One region of the Arthrobacter sp. TJ-58 genome, then DNA from elsewhere that is predicted to be linked to it. Evidence: riboswitches for the same ligand, from Rfam matches in the RefSeq annotation. Region 1 holds a riboswitch; the other holds the start of a gene.
What was found. Region 1 has a riboswitch for thiamine pyrophosphate ahead of thiM (hydroxyethylthiazole kinase). Riboswitches for the same ligand answer to the same signal wherever they lie in the genome.
Positions count from the first base shown of each region.

Region 2: linked by a shared signal. The riboswitch ahead of AC4D2W_RS06860 (ECF transporter S component) and the one ahead of thiM (hydroxyethylthiazole kinase) in region 1 are both predicted to bind thiamine pyrophosphate.

Region 1 is NZ_JBZCNM010000004.1:22,994-30,528, reverse strand. It holds gene AC4D2W_RS13695 (ATP-dependent DNA ligase) at 1-84, opposite strand, end outside; gene AC4D2W_RS13690 (SDR family oxidoreductase) at 207-1,685, shown strand; gene AC4D2W_RS13685 (pentapeptide repeat-containing protein) at 1,687-2,379, opposite strand; gene AC4D2W_RS13680 (PLD nuclease N-terminal domain-containing protein) at 2,382-2,594, opposite strand; gene AC4D2W_RS13675 (bifunctional hydroxymethylpyrimidine kinase/phosphomethylpyrimidine kinase) at 2,711-4,261, opposite strand; gene thiE (thiamine phosphate synthase) at 4,258-4,953, opposite strand; gene thiM (hydroxyethylthiazole kinase) at 4,950-5,768, opposite strand; TPP riboswitch at 5,751-5,840, opposite strand; gene AC4D2W_RS13660 (M20/M25/M40 family metallo-hydrolase) at 5,928-7,241, opposite strand.
Region 2 is NZ_JBZCNM010000002.1:142,560-150,094, reverse strand. It holds gene AC4D2W_RS06870 (energy-coupling factor transporter transmembrane component T family protein) at 1-586, opposite strand, end outside; gene AC4D2W_RS06865 (ABC transporter ATP-binding protein) at 583-2,154, opposite strand; gene AC4D2W_RS06860 (ECF transporter S component) at 2,141-2,782, opposite strand; TPP riboswitch at 2,841-2,980, opposite strand; gene AC4D2W_RS06855 (DUF4235 domain-containing protein) at 3,071-3,334, shown strand; partial or broken gene mnhG (monovalent cation/H(+) antiporter subunit G) at 3,539-3,889, opposite strand; gene AC4D2W_RS06845 (MrpF/PhaF family protein) at 3,932-4,192, opposite strand; gene AC4D2W_RS06840 (Na+/H+ antiporter subunit E) at 4,189-4,815, opposite strand; gene AC4D2W_RS06835 (Na+/H+ antiporter subunit D) at 4,812-6,422, opposite strand; gene AC4D2W_RS06830 (Na(+)/H(+) antiporter subunit C) at 6,419-6,907, opposite strand; gene AC4D2W_RS06825 (Na+/H+ antiporter subunit A) at 6,904-7,535, opposite strand, start outside.

The DNA of each region.
Region 1 (7,535 bases):
CTTGTCCAGGTTCGTCAGGCGCAGGCGGTGGCCGTCCACGTTCACGGTTTCCTGCTGTTTCAGACCCGCTCCGCTGCTCGCCATGGTCCCTAGTCTTACCGGGAGCGGCAGTCTAATTCCAGTATTTTTCGGCCCGGTGTGCAGATTACGCCAAGGGCGTTCCGGCGCCCCTGCTCAGCGGCCGAAGAACTGTGTAAGTTGGAAAAATGACTGAGTCACAGCGGGTTTTGGTAACGGGCGCCACGGGTTACATTGGCGGGCGGCTGGTTCCGCTGCTGCTGCAGGACGGCCACAAGGTCCGCGTCCTGGTGCGCTCCCCGGAAAAACTGCACGATGTGCCGTGGCACGACGACGTCGAGATCGTGCAGGGCGACCTGACGGACAAGGATTCTGTAGCCGGGGCCATGCAGGGCATGGACACCGTGTACTTCCTGGTGCATTCCATGGCCTCGGGCAAGGGATTTGCGGACCAGGAGCAGCAGATCGCCCATCTGGTGGCGGACGCCGCAGCGGAGTCCGGCGTGCAGCGGATCGTGTATCTGGGCGGCCTGCATCCGGAGGGCGAATTGTCCCCCCACATGCGTTCGCGCACGGAGGTGGGGCGGATTCTCCTGGAGGGCAAGGTTCCCGCCGTCGTCTACCAGGCAGGCGTGGTGATCGGATCCGGATCGGCGTCGTTCGAGATGATCCGCCACCTGACCGAAACCCTGCCGGTTATGCCGGCGCCGAGCTGGGTGCGCCGCCGGATCGAACCCATCGCCATCCGGGACGTCCTGCACTATCTGGTCCGCGCCGTCGACCTCCCCGCGGACGTGAACCGCACCTTCGACATTGGCTCGCGCGAGGTTTTGACCTACGCGGAGATCATGAACGGCTATGCCGAGGAGGCCGGGCTGCCGCGGCGGCGGATCTACGCGCTGCCGCTGCCCGCGCCCCGGCTGGCGGGCATGTGGGTGGCGCTGGTGACTCCGATTCCGCGGTCCATGTCGCTGCCGCTGGTGGAATCGCTGCAGCATGACGCCGTGTCCAAGGAACACGACATTGACCAGTATCTGCCGGAGCCCGACGGCGGCCTCACCGGCTACCACGCGGCCGTCAAGCGCGCGCTGGGCAAGGAAAAGCGCGGCGAAGTGGAAACCACCTGGGCAAGCGCGTCGCCGTCGGCGGACGAGGCCTCGTCGCCGCTGCCCAGTGACCCGGACTGGGCCGGTCAGACTGTCTACGTGGATTCCCGCCAGCGCCGTTCCTCCGTTGCTCCCGAATATGTCTGGAAGGTGATCGAGGGGATCGGCGGAAAGAACGGCTGGTATTCGCTGCCGATGGCCTGGGCCATCCGCGGCGTGCTGGACAAGACCGTGGGCGGAGCCGGACTGACCCGCGGCCGCCGCAACCCCACCACCCTGTTCACCGGTGACGTGGTGGACTGGTGGCGGGTGGAAGTGCTGGAGCGCGGCAGCCTGCTGCGGCTGCGGGCGGAAATGCGGGTGCCGGGCAAGGCCTGGCTGGAGCTGCGGGTGGATCCCGACGGCGACGGCAGCCTGTACCGGCAACGCGCCATCTACTTCCCCAAGGGCCTGGGCGGGAAGCTGTACTGGTGGCTGATTGCCCCGTTCCACGGCCTGATCTTCCCGTCCATGGCCAAGAACATCATCAAGAACGCCGCGAAACTGGCCGAGGAGAACTGACTCAGCCCTCCACGCGCAGGCCGAGGTTGGCCGCCAGCAGCGGCGCCAGCATCATCAGCTGCCCGTCATCCACGGTGGCTCCGCTCAGGCCCGGCAGGTGCGTGACGGACCGGAACTCGGTACTGCGCAGATCGACGTCCTGCAGCACTGCGCCGGAGAGGTTCAGGGCGCCGATGCGGCAGTCGCGGAACGCAACGCGGACGGCATGGACGCCGTCCAGGTCCAGTTCCTCGATGGTGCAGCCGGTGAAGAGGACGTCCGTGAGCCGGGAGCTGCGCAGGTTCACGTAGTCCAGCTTCCCGCCGTCCACATGGACCGAGTTCCAGCCGTTGTCATACAGCTCTGCGGAGCCGAGCCGGCTGCCTTCCAGGACCACGTCACGGAACGTCGCCCGCGGCGCGCGGAACACCGGTGCGTAGAGGCCGGCGGACCTGCACTCCAGGAACCGGGCGCCGCGCAGTCCGGTGTCCGTCATGGAGACCGCGCTGAACTCACATTCCAGGAAAGTGCTGCCCTGCAGATCGGTGCCGTCAAAGGAGACCCCGTCAAAGTGCAGCCCTTCAAAGGTGCCGGGGCTGTCCGGTGCCTGCGCCTCTTCCAGCCCGTCCAGGCGGACCGGGTCCAGTGCGGGGGCCCGGGTCTTTCCGGTGCTGGTCTTACCGGTTCCGGCCTTGCGGCGGGGTGCTGCTGCCACGCCTACTTGCGCCGGCCGAAGATGAAGTAGGACAGCGGGCCAATGAAGTTCACGGCGCAGGCAGCGGACCAGAGTGCGCGGGAGCCGCGGACCTCAGACGCGGGACGGCGCCAAATATCGGCCAGGGCCAGGCCGGCGAGTGCAAACTGCACGGTCGCGGAAACACCCACCATCTTCTTCTGCTGCGCGGTGAGGTCAGTGATTTTCTTGGCCATGGTGCTCTCGTTTCTGTTGTGATGCCGGTTTGGGGTGCCGCTTTGGGGTGCCGGGCGAAAGGTTTTTTGCGGGTACCCGGCGGAGACGTCCGCCTTCGCCCGCTCCGATGCCGTGGTTACGATTCTGCCGTGCCGGCGGCGAAAAACTCATACTCCCGGCGGGTTGATTCCCTGAACGCCTCGCAGATGACCGTCCGGGCGTCGGCCGCGCTGCGTTCAAGCAGGGTTTCCAGGATCCGCACCGCGGAAACCGTGGACTCCCTAAAGGCTTGGTCGTTGTAGGTGGCCAGCCACCGGGCGTACGGGTGGCCGGAATGACCGGCCTCCGAAAGTCGGGCGCCCACGTCCGCATAGATCCAAAAACACGGGAGGACGGCACCGACCAGCCGTTCGTATTCAAAGTTCCCGCGGCTGCGACCGGCACCGGCACCGCTCAGGCTCCCGAGCAGGTGCTCCACATATCCGCTCGTCACGGGTCCCGGCGGGATGACCTGCCCCGCCGTTCCCGTTTCGGGAAGCCACGAGGTGTGCAGGTCCATTTCCGTTGCCAGCGCATCGTGGGCCGCCTTGGCCCAGAAAATCTGTTCCGCGAGGTTGGGGGCCAGTTCGCTGGCCCGCGCGAGCGCCCGGGCGTAGCCGCGGAGGTACAGCGCGTCTTGGGTGAGGTAGGAATCGAAAAGACTCCGGTCCAGATCCCCGCTTCCCAGGTCCCGCACGAAATCCAGCCCGTCGATTTCCGCCCGTGCCGCAGCGGTTTGCTCCCACAGCGCGGCTGTGTGCGGCCCGGCCGGTTCCACCCCCGGCACCGGTTCCTGTACGGGTTCCTGCGGCCCGGCGGGCTCCAGTCCCCGCGCCCACATCCCGTGGAAGTGGTGCACCGGGCCGTGGCCGGCACCGACGTCGAGCTCATCCGCATACGCCAGGGCTTCCTGCAGCCAGTCCTTGGTCGCCGTCAACGCCAGGTCCCACCGGCCCGTCCGGGCGTAATACGTGGCCAGGGCCGCCGACATCGAACAGCCGGTGCCGTGCGTGTTGACGGTGTCCACCCGGGGTGCCCGCACCTGCAGCACCAGGGGATGTGCAGCCGCGGCATCCACCAGGGCATCGGGACAGCTGTCCCCCGCCAGGTGACCGCCCTTGACCAGGGCTTTGACTGCGTAGGCGGCGGAAAGCTGCTCTCCCTGTGCGAGTGCCCGCTCCCATGACTCAGCGACGGGCTCCTGCACGAGCACCGCCAGTTCGGGAAGATTCGGCGTCACCAGGTCCACCCGGTGCAACAGCTGCCGCAGTGCGGCCTCGGCTCCGGGATCCAGCAGCCGGTCACCGCTGGTGGCGATCATGACCGGATCCAGCACCACCGCAGGAACCTCCAGTGCCGCCAGCCAGTCGTCCACCGTCTGAATCACGTCCGCGCTTCCGAGCATGCCGATCTTTACGGCGTCGATGCCGACGTCGTCGCTCACGGCCTCCAGCTGTTCGCGCAGGAAGGCAGCGGGCGGGGTGTGCACGGACCGCACGCCCCGGGTGTTCTGGGCAACCAGGGCGGTCACTGCCGCCATGCCGTATCCACCCGTGGCCGCAATGGATTTCAGATCCGCCTGGATACCTGCACCGCCGGTGGGATCCGTTCCGGCGATGCTCAGGATCCGCGGAATCCGGGCCCTCATGCCGGGGCCCCCGCACGCCAGGCACGGACGAGTTCCGCTGCCGCCTGCCGCGGATCGGCTGCCCCGCAGATCGCCGAAACCACTGCCGCGCCCGTGGCACCGGCGGCCCGCAGCGCGCCGAGGTCTTCGCGGACAATCCCGCCGATGGCCACGACCGGCAGCGGGGTCCGGGCGGCAAAGTCGGCAAATCCGGCAACCCCCAGCGGCTCGGGGTGGTCCGGTTTGGTGCGGGTGGGGCGGATGACGCCGGCCCCGAGGTAATCCACGGTTCCCGGCGGCAGCGCCCGGAGGGCGTCCAGATGGCCGGGAGTGTTGGCGGTCAGCCCGACGACGGCGTCCGGGCCCACGAGGGTGCGCGCCAGCTCGGCGGGGAGGTCCGTTTGGCCCACGTGGACTCCGTGCACGCGTGCGCCGGCGGCCCGGGCCGCCAAATAGATGTCCACCCGGTCATCCACCAGCACGGTGGCGCGGTCTCCTGCGGCTTCGGCGACGGCGAGGACCAAAGCGTAGAACTCCGCCGCCGGAGCGTCCTTTTCCCGTACCTGGATCGTTTCCACCCCGCCGGCCACCGCGGCCCGGACGGTGTCGACGACGCCGCGCGGCCCGCACAGGGCGGTGTCCGTCACCAGGTAAATGCCGCTGGTGCGGATGCGCTCCCGGGACCGGGACATGTCAGCCGCGCCGGCGTTCATGCGCTTACCAGCCGCTGCATCAGGTCCTGCTCGTTAAGGGCGGCCAGGGCATCAAGGAATCCGACGGCGAAGCTTCCGGGTCCGGCCGAGGCCTCGGCGGCGGGTTCCGCAGCCACTGTGTACGCGGCGGTGGCAGCGGCAACCGCCGCCAGCGCTCCGCGGTCGTCAGCCACGGCGAGGAAGGCGGCCGTGACCGCCCCCAGCGCGCAGCCTCCGCCGGTCACCCGGGTCAGCAGGGCATCTCCGTTGCTGATCCGCAGCGTGCCGGTGCCGTCCGTGATTAGGTCCGTGGGTCCCGATACGGCGACCACGGAACCGTGTTTTTCCGCCAAGAGAACTGCTGCGGGCAGGGCGCTCTCGGGATCGTCGGTGGCGTCGACGCCGCGGCCGCCGGAGCCCAGTCCCGCCAGCGCAATGATCTCGGAGGCGTTGCCGCGGATAGCCGTTGGCCGCAGGGCCAGCAGTTCCGCCGCCAAAGCGGTGCGCACCGGAAGGCTGCCCACGGCCACCGGGTCCAGCACCCAGGGCGTGCCGGCGTCATTCGCGGCCGCGGCGGCCTCCAGCATCGCCCGGCGCTGTTCCTCGTGCGGAGTGCCCAGGTTGATCAGCACGCCGGAGGCCACCCGGGCGAACGGTCCTGCCTCTCCCGGAATGTCAGTCATGGCCGGCGCGGCACCCAGGGCCAGCAGAACGTTGGCGGTGAAGTTTGTTACCACGGCGTTGGTCAGGCACTGCACCAGCGGCGGTTCGGCGCGCAGGCGCGCCAGGAGCGTTGAAACGGTTAACGGTGTCAGGCGAATAGTCATCCGCGACATCCCTTCGCTAGTTCGAACTAGATCAGGTTCAACGGGTTTCATCTCAGCCTGTCGGCACCCCGTGTCACTGCAGAAGACTCTATGCCAGCCGGCCGGTGGAAGCACACCCCGCTGCGCTCCGCGTGCCGGAGGGGCCGGCCGGGTCCGGCGTGCAGCGGCTCAGACGCCGGTCAGGAAGTCCTGAAGGATCTGCTGGCCTCCCTGCACGGCGGCAACCGGAACCCGTTCATCCACTCCGTGGACGCCCTGGATGCTGCGCCCTTCCGGATCCGTGGCCAGGGGCGCAAACCCGTAGCAGTCGATTCCCAGCGGAGCAAAGGCCTTGGCATCCGTTCCGCCGCCCATGCACATGGGCACCACAACGGCCTTCGGATCGTGGCGGAGCAGTGCCCCGCGCATTGCCTCGAACCACGGGGAGTCGACCGGCGACTGCACCGGCGGCTGGTGCGAGAGGAAAGTGGTGGTAACTGCGTCCCCCAGCAGCTCCCGAACGGTGGCCAAGGTTTCCTCCTCGGTGCCGGGAAGGCAGCGGATGTCGACGTCGGCTTCCGCCACCCCGGGGATCACGTTCACCTTGTAGCCGGCCCGCAGCACCGTGGGGGTGGAGGAGCAGCGGACCGTCACGCCGGCCACCGTTCCGGCTTCGCCCATGGCGGCGATGGCAGCTTCCACGCCGGCATCCGAGCCCAGGTCGGCGGAGAATCCCAGTGCCGCCGTCGTCTCCTCGATGTACCGGCGGACCACCGGGGTGAGGACCAACGGCCAGGAATAGCTGCCCACGCGGTGGAGGGCATTGATGAGGTTCTGTACGGCGTTGACCGGAACGGGCCGGGATCCGTGGCCCGAAATGCCCTCCGCCCGGACCCTGATGTGGAGCGTGCCCCGCTCGCCTGCGGCAATGGGATAGAGCCGGACCTCAGAACCGTCCGCTGCCTCCAGAAGGGTGGCATGGCCTCCGGATTCCCCGATTGCGGCTTCCACCCCCGCGAAGAGTTCCGGATGCTCCGCGGCCAGCCAGAGAGCGCCGTAGTCGCCTTTGTCTTCCTCATCCGCCACAAAAGCCACCACGATGTCCCGCCTCGGACGGACCCCCTCCTCTGCCCAGTTCAGCAGCGTGGCCAGGGTCATGGCCACCATGTCCTTCATGTCTGCGGCGCCGCGGCCGTATATGTAACCGTCCCGGATAGTGCCGGCAAAAGGGTCCATGCTCCACTGCTCGGGCTCGGCCGGCACCACGTCCAGATGAGCGTGGACCAGCAGCCCGGGCAGGGAAGAATCCGTGCCCGGAACCCGCACCACCACCGAGCTGCGGTCCGGTTCCGGCCCCAGCAGCACGGCGTCGTAACCCGCCGTGGTCAGCAGGTTCAGGACGTATTCCGCCGCGCCCCGCTCCCCGTTGCTCTTGCCCTCGCCGAAGTTTGAGGTGTCGAAACGAATCAGTTCTGCACAGAGCCGGGCGGGGTCAACGGGCACGGACGCTCCTTTAGTTTTGGAGAAACGATAACGGTGACGCAGCTCTTTCCGAAAGTGTTTTGCAACAGTTGGTATATCCCTGTTAGTTACTTACACTGTCCCCACAGGGTGCACCAATGTGGTGCTGCTCACAGGGCGCAGGCCGTTTCGTCCGCAGTTTTTGCCGCCGGATCCCGCTATCGGTACAGGGCAGCGGGAAGCGCTTTGGGTACCTGTCACTCCACAGCTGGATGAAGGGGACGCTATGCAGTTCAGACAGAAAAACCCTGCCGCCGGGGGGCGCCCCCGGGGTTC
Region 2 (7,535 bases), on a different contig from region 1:
GTGCATGCCGGGCCATGCCCAGGGACTGCCATTCCGAGACCAGCAGCCCCACCAGCCTCATGCCGGCCAGTGCCCCAAGCACAAACCGGTGCGGCAGATGCAGTTTTTGCGCCAGGGCGTCGGCCAGATCGGTGGGGTCGGTGGAAGCGAGCAGATAGATCCCGGGCAGCGCGATTGCCAGGCCCCGCAGCCCGATCGCGATGCCGGCGGCCACCGAATCGGAGGTGAAGAGGACGGGGCCGGCATCCAGCAGCACGGTGCCGGTCTTTTCCGCCAGCAGGGCCGTGCCCCAGGCGCCCACCAGCGCGCCGATGAGCAGCGGCCAGATGCGTTTGAGCAGGGTGAGCGGCGCAATCCGCAGCAGCGGAAGCAGGAGAAGTTCCCCGGCCAGGATGATGGTTGAACTGACCCAGTCAACGCTGACCAGCACGGCGAGCGTCACCGCCAGGGCGGCAGCCAGCTTGGAAAGCGGGTTGGCTCGTTCCAGCAGCGTTCCGGCGGGACGGCGGGAGGGATTGCGCAGATCCGCATGCGCCGCGACGGAATGTATGCCTGTTTCCGGCGCACCTGTGTCCGCAGCCCTCATGGACGCATCCCCCTTCCTGCGCGGCTCTTTCCTGCCCGGGCTTGCTCCACGGTTGCAGCGGTGCCGTCCTGTACGTGCAGCACGTCTCCGCCCAGGGCGGCCAGGAAATCCGCGTCATGCGTTACCGAAACCACCGAGCGGCCCTCGGCCAGCAGAGCGCGGAGCAGATTCACGAGTTCAGCCCAGGTATTGGCGTCCTGTCCGAAGGTGGGCTCATCAAGGAGCAGGATGTCCGGTTCGGTGGCGATCATGGTGGCCACCGAAAGACGGCGCTTTTCGCCGCCCGAGAGCGTGAACGGGTTGGCGTCCAGCAGGGCGGTAAGCCGCAGCCGGCCGGCCAGGGTTTCCACGAGTTCCTCGATCGCGGCTTCCGGCATTCCGGCGCGGCGGGGTCCGAATGCCAGTTCACCGCGGACGGTGCCGGTCAGGAACTGATGCTCGGGTTCCTGGAAAACAGTGCCGATCCGGGTTACCAGCTCAGTGGATTTCCAACGGCCCGGGTCCGCTCCGGCGGAACCGGACAGCGCCGGTGTTGCCTGCAGGGTGCCGGACACGGGTTTCAGCAGCCCGCCCAGCGTGAGGGCCAGCGTGGACTTGCCCGCCCCGTTGGGGCCGGTGATTCCCAGCGACGTCCCGGCACGCAGCAGCAAATCCACGCCCGCCACAACGGCAGGGGTGCGTTTGCTGCGCCCGGCTCCGAGCCCGCTGGCTTCCAGCAGTGCTGCCCCCGGCTCCTGCGGAAGCGGCGCGCTCACGGCAGGTGCGGATCCCGGAAGCCAGACCCCGGCAGCCGTCAGCCGGGTCCGGTGGCCGGGATCGGCCAGCACCTGTGACGGCGGACCGTCGGCGAGTATTCCGCCGTCGGCCGCCAAAACCACCACCCGGTCCACAATGTCCGCCCACACCGCAACCCGGTGTTCCACCACAATCAGTGTTGCACCGGTGCGCGCCAGGACGCGTTCGACGGCGGCACGGACTTCCGCCACCCCGTCCGGATCAAGGTTGGCTGTGGGCTCGTCGAGCAGCAGCAGGCCCGGCTGCATGGCCAGCACTCCGGCCAGGGCCAGGCGCTGCTTCTGTCCGCCGGAGAGGGCGGCCGTGGAATGGTGCAGCGGCACCCGCAATCCGACGTCGTCCAGGCTTGTCCGCACCCGCTGCCAAATCTCCTGCGGCGGCACCCGGAGGTTTTCCGCGCCGAAGGCAACCTCGTCCCCCACCCGGGAGAGCACCAGCTGGGACTCGGGATCCTGCAGGACCAGGCCGGCCCGGCCGCGGGCCTGCAGCGGAACAACCCCGTCCAGGGTGAGGCTGCCGTGTTCTTCTCCCGCCGCGTCCGGTCCGGAGCCCTCGCCGAGCACACCGGCCAGGGCATGCAGCAACGTGGACTTCCCGGCGCCGGAGGCACCGAGCAGGAGCACCTTTTCGCCCGGTTCAATGTCCAGGGTCAATCCCGAGATCGCGGGGGTGCTGCGTCCGGCATGCCGCCAGCCGTAGTCCCGTGCCCGTACGGTCACGGGGGAAGACACAGGGGAAGACACGGGGGACGAAGATGGATTACGAACGGGCATTGGATCCCGCGTCAGCTGCCCGTCCCGAGGCGAACGGAGCCAGGACGCCGGTCCGCGCCAGCGCGCGGGCGGCAAGCCAGGACAACACCCCGGCCAGGACGGCGCCGGAGACAGCGGCGAAGAGCGTGTAAAGCGCCTGCCACTGCAGCGCCCATTCAGGGCGGTAAAGGATGTTCTCGCTGACCCCCAGGAACACTCCGGAGACCAGGCCGGCCAGCATGGCCACGGACAGGGTGTACCGGACATAGAGGAAGGCGAGGAACACCAGCTCCGCGCCCAGCCCCTGGATGAATCCGGACAACAGCACCGAGAGGCCAAACTGGGTTCCGAGCACGCCGGACACCGCGGAGGCGAGAACCTCGCAGTAGATGGCGGCTCCGGGTTTGCGGATGATCAGCGCGCCCAGGACTCCGGCGATCAGCCAGCCGCCGGCGTACAGGCCGCCGAGCGGCGGAAAGGCCAGGAACACAACTTCCACCCCGTTGTAGGCCAGGGACCAGGCCCAAAAAATGACGCCGACGGCCACTGCGATCACGGAGGCCACCACAATGTCGACCACGCGCCACGGGCGCCGCCACGGTGAGTTTTGCCGGCGGGAACGTTGTGCCGGGGACATGTTCTGCTGCATGAAAAAACCTCCTGAGGTACAGGAGGGGAGGGATGGCTCACGACGGATTGCCGTGAGATCCCGTGAGATCTCGACTCCCTAGCGCCGGTACTAACCGGATCAGGTTCGAGGGTCTGCGGTTGTCCGCACTCTCAGCGCCTTGGTCCTCCCGCATCGTGCCGAAGCACGGGCGGGGAGGGCGCTCCCCTGTCGTATGTTTTGCGCTTCCCACTCTACACACGGGCAAACCACTTTGGGCGGCCCGGCGGGTAGGGTTAGGGAAACGGCCCCCACAAACTAGGAGCATCCATGAACCTGATCCTGAAACTGCTTGGTACCGGCGCAAGCGTTGGCGCGGGCATTCTGTCCGCTAAAATCCTGGACTTCATCTGGACCAGGGTGACGGGCAACGAACCGCCCCGGGACAAGGACGGAGTGCTGGACGTCAACCTCCGCACCGCGGTGATCTTCGCCGTCGTCTCCGGCGCCGTCAGCCAGGCCATCCGTGTCCTGACCAACCGCGGCACGCAGCGCGCCATCCAGCGTTACCAGAAGACGCCGGACGTCGTCTAAGCAGCAGCACCCTCCACCACAGGGCGCTCAGCCCTCGGGATTTCCTCCCGGGCGGCGGGCGCCCTGTGCTGTGTCCGGCCTCGATCCGGGAAACACTCCGTGATGTGCTTCGGTGGATCCCGTCCGCGGCAGGACGTCATCATCCAGCGAACTTTCCTGGTCCGGGGCCCCGGGATCGTCATCCACCAGCGGGTCTTCCCCTTCTCCGTCATCCCCGGGGCTGTCCGTCCTGGCCTGGATCAGCAGTTCCTGCGCGCGTCCCACAACATCATCCAGTTCGTCGATGCTGAGCAGCTCCGGGCGCAGGTGCTTTGTCCGGTAACCGGCGCGGCCCACCATGTGGGCGGACACCGGGGCGGTGAGGATCATGAACAGCCAGCACACTCCCAGCACGGGCAGCAGCACCCAGCTTTCAAAGCGGACCGCCATTGCCAGCAGGAACAGCAGCAGTCCCAGCACCTGCGGCTTGGAGGCCGCATGCATGCGGCTCATCAGGTCCGGAAACCGCGTCAGACCGATGGCGGCAGCAAGGGACATCAGTGCCCCGCCCGTCATCAGGATTCCCACGATCAAATCATTCAGTTCCTGGCTCACGGGCTACCTCCGGTCCGTAACAAAGCGGGCAACGGTGACGGAGCCGATGAAGCCAATCAAGGAGATCGAGACCAGCAGCGCCAGATAATCCAGGTTGCGCTCGATGATCATCTCCGTGGCCAGTGCCGCTCCCACAATCGTCAGCAGCACGTCCGCCGCCAGTACCCGGTCCAGGATGGAAGGGCCCCGGGCAATCCGGAAAATGGCGCCGGCAGCCGCGAGGGACAGCATGACGGCCACGAGGACCAGAAAAACGCTCATCATGAGTTTGCTCCCTTTGACGACTCGGCCTGTCCGGTGCGGAGGGCACTGCCCCGGCGGGCCAGCGCCTTTTCCGCTTTCAGCACCTCAAGATCCTCACGGGTTCCGATGGAACGGATCAGCCACGATTCGGTGTCCCGCACATCCTTGCGCACCTTGTCCGCCTGCTCGGGAGTGGAAACATTCAGGCAGTGCAGGTACAGGGTGGAGGTGGACCGGTCCACCTCCACCACCAGCGATCCGGGGATCAGGGAGAGCGCGTGTCCGGTGGCAGTGACCAGCAGGTCCGAGTGGCTGCGCAGCTTCACGCCGACCACGGCATTCTTGATCTTCGGGCCCTTGGCAATGGCCAGCCACAGCACCTCGAAACTGGCGTGAACCAGCTTGTAGAAGAACCGGACGGCGAAGCCCAGGGCGTAGAGCGGGTTGAAGCGTCCGCTCAGATCCACCGGGGGAAGATAGAAGATATTCGCCACCACAAAGGCGATGACAGCGCCGAAGATCAGGTTGCCGGCACTGAAATCCTGCCAGAGGGCTCCCCACAGGAAGACCAGCCAGACCAGCAGCGGGATTTCCTTGAGCAGCGGTACGCGCGGACGGTTGCGCATCTGGGCTCTGCGGGTCATTGTCCGGCCCCCTCTCCCAGCACGGCTTCAATGTAGGGCGTTCGGTCCAGCAGATCCTGAGCGGCGTTGTCGCTCAGTGAGAACAGCGGCCCGGCCAGGACTGTCAGTGCGACGCCGAGGGCCACCAGTCCCACCGTGGGATAAACCATGGTGCGCGGCAGCAGGTCCACTGCTTCGCGGCCGGAGAATTTTCCGGTGGACTTCTCGTTCACCTCGCCGGAGTGCCGCAGCGATGACCCGTCGGTGCCGGTGGCCAGCAGGATCGGGTCCGGATGGACGGCGTCCTCCGGTGTGCGCCAGAAGGCACGGTTCCAGACCCGTGCCATCACCAGCAGCGTCAGGAGGCTGGTCACCACGCTGGCCGCCATCAGGACGTAGGCCAGCGGAGTTCCCAGGTCCGCGCCGGCTTCCAAAAGGCCCAGCTTGCCCAGGAATCCCGAGAAGGGCGGGATCCCGCCAAGGTTGATGGCGGGGATGAAGTAGAGCACGGCCAGCAGCGGGGACAGCTTCGCCAGCCCGCCCAGCCGGTCCATGTTCGCGGTGCCGCCGCGGCGCTCAATCAGCCCCGTGACAAGGAACAGGGAGGTCTGGATCGTAATGTGGTGGACCACGTAGAAGACTGCGGAGCCAATGCCGATCACCGTGCCGACCGCCAGGCCAAACACCATGTACCCGATGTGGCTGACGAGGGTAAAGGACAGCATTCGTTTGATGTCGGTCTGCGCCAGGGCGCCGAGGATACCCACCACCATGGTCAGGCCGGCCACCACCATCAACAGTGTGTTGATCCGGTCGCCCGGGAAAAGCAGCGTCTCGGTGCGGACCATGGCGTAAACACCCACCTTGGTCAGCAGGCCGGCGAACACTGCCGTGACCGGCGCCGGAGCGGTGGGATAGGAGTCGGGAAGCCAGAAGGACAGCGGGAACACAGCCGCCTTGATGCCGAACGCCACCAGCAGCATGAGGTGGAGCATCAGCTGGGTTCCGGGATCCAGGTCGCCCAGCTTCAGCGCCAGGTCCGCCATGTTCACCGTGCCGGTGGCCGCGTAGATCATGGCGATCGTGATCAGGAACAGCAGCGAAGACACCACGCTGACCACCGTGTAGGTGATGCCGGCCCGGATCCGCGGCGTGGTCCCGCCAAGGGTCATCAGCACGTAGCTTGCCGTGAGCAGGATTTCGAAGCCCACGTACAGGTTGAACAGGTCCCCGGCAAGGAAGGCGTTGGACACGCCCGCCACCAGGATCAGGTAGGTCGGATGGAAGATCGAGATCGGGCCGTCTTCATCGCCGTCGGTCATGCCCTGGCCGGCAGCGTAGATCAGGACCGCCAGGCTCACGGCGGAGGACACCACCAGCATCAGGGCGGAGAACTGGTCCACCACCATGGTGATGCCCACCGGCGGAATCCAGCCGCCCAGGTCCACGGCCTGCGCTCCGCTGTCCCAGACGGAAAACAGCAGGATCACTTCAAGAATCAGCGTGACTGACAGGATGCTGATGCTGATGGTGCGCTGGGCGCGGGTGTGCCGGATCAGGATGAAGGCCAGCGCCGCACCAAGGAACGGCAGGACCACCGCCAGCGGGGCCAAACTTATCGTGTTCATTCCTTAGCCTCCGGGCTGGTGGTCTGACCGGTGGCGCGCAGGGATCCTGGCGCCTCCTCAGCCTCTTCGGGCGGGGTGAATTCGGTGGTGTCTTCGGGGACGTCGGCGTCGTCTTCCGCGTCGAAGCTGCTCTGGCTGGCCACGCGGCGGTCTTCGATGTCGTCCTGGACCTCGTCCTGCCGGCTCAGCACCCAGGACCGGTAGATGATGCCCAGCATGAAGGCCGTCACGGAGAAGGAGATGACGATGGACGTCAGAATGAACGCCTGCGGCAGCGGATCGTTATAGTCCTCCGCCGGGATGTCCGCGCTGAACAGCGGGGCCAGGCCCTGGAATCCGCCGGTGGAGAGCAGCAGGATGTTCGTGGCGTTGGTGAGCATGGTCAGCCCCAGCACCACGCGGGTCAGGCTGCGTTCCAGGAGCAGGTAAATGCCGCAGGCGTACAGCGCTCCCATGATGATCATGAAGGTGATGTTGACGCTCATCGGGCTACCTCCTCCTCTCGGCTGGCAATTTCCGGTTCGGGCTCAATCAGGTCCTCGTCATCGGCAGACCCGCCTTCGCTGCGTTCGTCGATCTCCGATCCCAAGCTGCGCAGTACGTCCAGGACCAGCCCCACCACCACCATGTAGACACCAATGTCGAAGATCGTGGAGGTCACAAACTTGACCTCGCCGAAGATCGGCCAGGTGAACTTGATGATCGCGCTCTGCAGGATCTGGCCGCCGAAGAACAGCGGAGCGGCAGCAGAGAGACTTGCCAGGCCCAGACCGCCGCCCAGGAGCAGCCCGGCGCTGACCGGGCTGGCTTCGGCCAGTTCAAACCGGCCGCCGGCAAGGTAGCGGATGGTCAGGGCAAGTCCGGCCATGAGTCCGCCGGCGAAACCGCCGCCGGGGATGTTGTGACCGGCCAGCAGCAGGTAGATGGAGAACAGGATCACGGAGTGGAACAGCAGGCGCGTGATCACTTCAAAGATAATGGAGCGGCGTTCCGGTGCCAGGGTCCGTCCGGCCACCAGCCACGCGTCGCGGCTCACGCTGGAGAACTTGCGGGCCAGCGCCAGGGTTGCTTCCTGGCGGCCGGAGGACGCGAAGTTTTCGCGTCCCCGGTCCA